2 regions of the Salinicola sp. MH3R3-1 genome follow, and region 1 is predicted to be linked to the other one. Evidence: predicted binding sites of a transcription regulator. Region 1 holds the regulator's gene; the other holds the start of a gene.
What was found. The regulator FliA, encoded in region 1, starts transcription of late flagellar genes. The targets are predictions, from matches to a motif close to CTAAAGTTNNNNNNNNNNCNGCCGATA.
Positions count from the first base shown of each region.

Region 2: a site for FliA is predicted at 884-910, ahead of BTW08_RS10850 (Cache 3/Cache 2 fusion domain-containing protein). Genes of this name have one in related genera too.

Region 1 covers NZ_MSDP01000011.1:163,379-165,834, reverse strand. The annotation lists gene BTW08_RS08485 (ABC-type transport auxiliary lipoprotein family protein) at 1-592, shown strand, start outside; gene BTW08_RS08480 (RNA polymerase sigma factor FliA) at 677-1,375, opposite strand; gene BTW08_RS08475 (flagellar protein FlhE) at 1,545-1,940, opposite strand; gene flhA (flagellar biosynthesis protein FlhA) at 1,982-2,456, opposite strand, start outside.
Region 2 covers NZ_MSDP01000017.1:35,389-37,844, forward strand. The annotation lists gene BTW08_RS10850 (Cache 3/Cache 2 fusion domain-containing protein) at 1-850, opposite strand, end outside; gene aat (leucyl/phenylalanyl-tRNA--protein transferase) at 1,007-1,699, shown strand; gene BTW08_RS10860 (arginyltransferase) at 1,696-2,454, shown strand.

The sequences.
Region 1 (2,456 bases):
CACCGTCGTGCTGACGGGCTGCGCCGTGCAATCCACGCCGACCAATCGTTTTACCCTGCCGGAGGCCGATGGCGCGCAGTCATCGTCGACGACAGAGGCGAGAACGACAGCAGACATTCGACAGTTGGCGGTAAGCCCGGTCGAGGTGGCAAGCTACCTCGATCAGGAGGGCATCGTGATGCAGATCAGCGATATCGAGCTCGCCGCGGCCAACCAGAACCTGTGGGCAGAAGAACTGAGCCACCAGTTGACGCGGCGCCTGCGCCAGTCGTTGACGGCCAATCTACCCGGCATGACCGTGCTGAGCGCGGCGCAGAGTGGTTCCGATGCACAGCGCCTGACGCTGAGCGTCGACCAGTTCCAGGGGCGCTACGATGGCCAGGCCGTGGCCTCGGGAGAGTGGCAGCTGCATAACGGCAATCGGCTGGTGGCACAGCACCACTTCGACGTCACGCAACCCTTGAGCGACGACGGTTATCCGGCGTTGGTGCGCACGTTAGGCGCCGTCTGGGATCAGGTGGGCCAGCAGGTAGCCGATGAGATCCGCACGGCCTCGACGACGGCGTCGACGACGGCGTCGATCACCGAGTGATCCCGGTACGCAAAAACGCCGCTCGATCCGGCCAGGTCCGCGTCAGGCGGCCGGTTCGAGCGGCGTTTTCGTATCAGGTGATGATCAGGGATTCAGACGGCTTCGCAGACGGGCCACTGCCTGACTGTGCAGCTGGCAGACGCGGGATTCACTGACGCCGAGCACCGCACCGATTTCCTTGAGGTTGAGCTCTTCCTGATAGTAGAGCCCCAACAGCAGCTTTTCCCGCTCCGGCAAGGCATCGATTGCCGCCATCACGCTGGCGCGATTATCCGAATCGAGAAGTGCCGCAAGCGGCGACGGCGAGCTTGATTCGGCGACCGTGGCAATGCCGTTCTCGTTGTCGCTCTCGTCGTAAGCCAGCAGAAAGCCGTTGTTGGCATCCGCCAGCAGCCGATGATAATCGTCACTCGAAACGCCCATTTCCCGGGCGATTTCCCGCTCGTCCGGCGCCCGGCCCAGCTGCTGCTCCAACCGGCGCACGGCCTGATCCAGCGCCCGTGCACTGCGCCGCACGCTACGTGGCATCCAGTCCCGGCTGCGCAGCTCGTCGATCATCGCTCCGCGGATCCGCTGATTGGCGTAAGTCGAGAAGCTGGCCCCATGCGAGTCGTCGTAGCGCCCCAGGGCGTCCAGCAGGCCCAGCATACCGGCCTGGATGAGATCATCGAGTTCGACGCTGGCCGGTAGGCGTACCTGAAGGGAGAGCGCATGGCGCCTTACCATCGGCATGTACTGCTCAATCAGTGCCGTCTGATCGATTTTGCCCTGTGCGGTATACATCGAATGGCCTCGTGCAAAACACCTACGGTCATGGAATGCCTGACCCAGGCTTTCATTATGCCGTGTGATCGTCACCCCGAGCGCGCAAACTGCCCGCCTTCAGGTGGCTATTTCGACTGTTTGGCCGTGGCGTTACCGCCATTTCCACTGCCGTCAGCTCGTCGTATTGTCACTGCCGATAGTCGACGATCAGCTGCGCGTCGGATATCACCAGTCTGGTGCCATGGTGCGAATCGGGGGACCATTGAAATCGCAACCGGAATGGGGCCGCCGCGGAGCGACCCGAAAAGTGCTGGGTTTCGCCGCGATTCCGGGTCAGCCGCTGACACCGATCGGCCTGACACAGCCATAGCTTGAGCCCCGGTGCCGACACGCTGGTCCGAAACGTCCAGCGAACCCCCGCAATTTCGGCACCGTTCATCGCCGTCAGCGGCTGGATTGGCTCGCTCTCCATCGGCCGATCGGAGACAAACACCGTCTGACGCGGGATCTTCACGACCCACGAGCCGTCGGCCGCCCAGACTGGCACGTCCCACCCCACCATGAGGATCGCCATCAGCGCCATGGCACTCAAAGGCCAAACCCTGAAAGACGGTTTACCCCGGATCACGGCGCCGTGCCGATGGTCGTGGTGACCCGCAGGTTGCGATCGTCGGGAATCTCGGCCTGGGAAAGCACCACCAACGACTTGATTTGGCGGCGCAGAAAACGGGCCAGCAGCGCCCGCAACCCGTGCTGCACGACCAGCACGGTGGGTTCGTCGCGACTCTGTTGACGTTCGACCGCCGCCGCGGTCTGCTGCATCAGCGTGTCAGCCAAGCCAGGCTCCAGCGCACCGCCGTTATTGAGCGCCTGGGTGAGCACCTGCTCCAGCCTGGGTTCGAGGCTCATCACGTGCATCGGCTCGCGACCCGGGAACCACTGTTGGGTGATCGCTCGACCCAACGCCACCCGCACCAGCGCGGTGAGATCGTTGGCATCCGATTGCTGCGGCGCATATTCCGCCAGCACATCGAGAATCGTGTGCATATCGCGAATCGGCACGTCTTCGGCCAGCAGATTCTGCAGAATGCGCTGCAGC
Region 2 (2,456 bases), on a different contig from region 1:
TGGCCTGGTAGTCGATCTCACCGGTTGTCTGGTCGAAGAGCGGCGCATAGGTATCGGCCAGCTCGCCGTCCAGCAGATTCTGTCCCTCGTAAGGCCCCCCGGCGATGACCTGGCCCCGTGCATCGCCTACGGCCGAGATCAGCATGGTGTAGCCGGCATCGCCGATGCCCATTTCGCGAATGCGATTCTGCACCTGTGCCATCTCTGCGCTGACATCGACCCCGACGAAAAGCGCCCCGACTACGTTGCCATCGCTGTCCTGAATCGGCTGGTACTTGGTGATGTAGGAAGTCCCGAATAGATTGGCCAGGCCGATGTAGGGCTCATTCGCCATCAGTTTGGCGTAGCTCTTAGAGTCACGCTTGAGCAACGTTCCCATTGCCCTCTCGCCCGCCTCGTTCTTGAGAGAGGTGGAGATCCGCACGAAATCGTCTCCATCACGGGCGAAGATCGTCGCCGGCGTCCCGGTCTGGGCGGTAAAGCGATCGAGCTTCCAGGTGTTGTCGTTGAGCACCTCCAGCCCATCTTTCAACGTCGGAGTCTGGCGCCCGGAGACCTCCACCTGCTGATCCGGACTCAACGAGAACCGGCCCGAATACTGATCGGAAAAGATATTCAGGAAGCGATCGGCCTGCTGCTGCAGGCTGTAATCGAACAGCGACAGCATGTCGGTGATGGAGTCCTGCTGGGTCTGCAGTTCGTGCTGGGTGGCCGCACGCAGCTGCGTCGTGCTTGACTGGGCCATGGCGAAAGCCAGCCCCATCAGCACGGCGACCTGTAACAAGGCAACGATGGAAGCCAGCTTGATACCGATACTGGCATGGCGAAGACGCTGTCGGAGTGCAGCCATGAGTCTTTCCGCGAGTTGAGTAGTCGGACAATCTATCGGCGGCGACAATGACAATCTTGATAATGCCCACGAGAAAAAATCCGCACCGCGCAAGATGCGACCAGCATTGATATGCTGGCCGGCGTTTTCAGCCGCTTTCTCATTCGGTCGTGATGCATGCTCCCCTGGCTACCGCCCCATATCGTCGCTTTTCCTCCGGTCACTCACGCTCTCGATGATCCCGATGGGCTGCTCGCCGTCGGCGGCGCGTTGACGCCCGAGTGGCTGCTGAACGCCTACCGTCATGGCATCTTCCCCTGGTACGCCGAAGGCCAGCCGATTTTGTGGTGGTCGCCCAATCCGCGCATGGTGCTGTTCCCCGAAGAGATTCGGATCCGGAGAAGTCTATCCAAGCGGCTACGCAACGTGGGTTTCAGCGTGACGTTCGACGGCGCCTTCGAACGCGTCATCGCCGCCTGCGCCGAGACTCGCGCCGACGCCGGTGGCACCTGGATCGACGATGCCATGCGTCGAGCCTACGAGGACCTGCACCGGCTGGGACACGCGCATAGCGTGGAAGTCTGGCAAGAAGAGGCGCTGGTCGGTGGGCTCTACGGGCTGTCGATCGGTCGAATCTTCTTCGGTGAATCGATGTTCAGCCGCGCCGCCGATGCCTCGAAGATCGCGCTGGTTCATCTGGCACACGAACTCCATCAGCGCGACTTCGCGTTGATCGACTGCCAGATGCACACGCCGCACCTGGCCAGCATGGGGGCGAGAGACATCGCCCGCGAGACGTTCATCAACTATCTTGAGAAAAACGTCAACGCACCCAACCCGGCCGATCTCTGGCCAACGGAGCCAACGTGAGCAGCGACAACGCGAATGGCCCGCAGCATCAGACACGTGACCTTCGTTTCTTCCTGACGGTGCCACATCCCTGCAGTTATCTGCCGGGACGAGAGGCAACGACGCTGTTTCTCGATCCCCAGGAGACCGTAGCCCCGGAAGTCTACGACGCGCTCACCCTGCTGGGCTTCCGGCGCAGCGGTAGCAATCTCTACCGCCCCCACTGTGAGGCCTGCAGCGCCTGCACGTCGGTCAGGATACCGGTGGATGACTTCGCCCCGTCTCGAACGCAGCGCAAACTGATCAACCGCAACCGGGACCTGACGCTGCGACTGCGGCCGACCGAGTTCGACGAGCATCACTACGCGCTCTACGCCCGCTATATCGGCGCCCGCCATGCCGATGGCGACATGTTTCCGCCCAGCCGGGAGCAGTACCGGATGTTTCTGACCCAGGCGCATCCGTTCGCCAAGCTGCTGGAGTTTCGACTCGGCGGTCATCTGATGGCGGTGGCCGCCACAGATATCTTGAGTCATGGACTTTCGGCGATCTACACCTTCTTCGACCCCGATCCGATATTCGAACGACGCTCGCTGGGTAGCTTCGCCATCCTCAGCCAGCTCGAACTCGCGCGTGAACGCCGCCTGCCCCACGTCTATTTGGGCTACTGGATCCGGGAGAGCCAGAAAATGCGTTACAAGCAGGACTACCAGCCGCTCGAGTACCTCAACGGCGGACGCTGGCAGCGCATGGTTCCGACAGCAGCGCTCTCCTGATC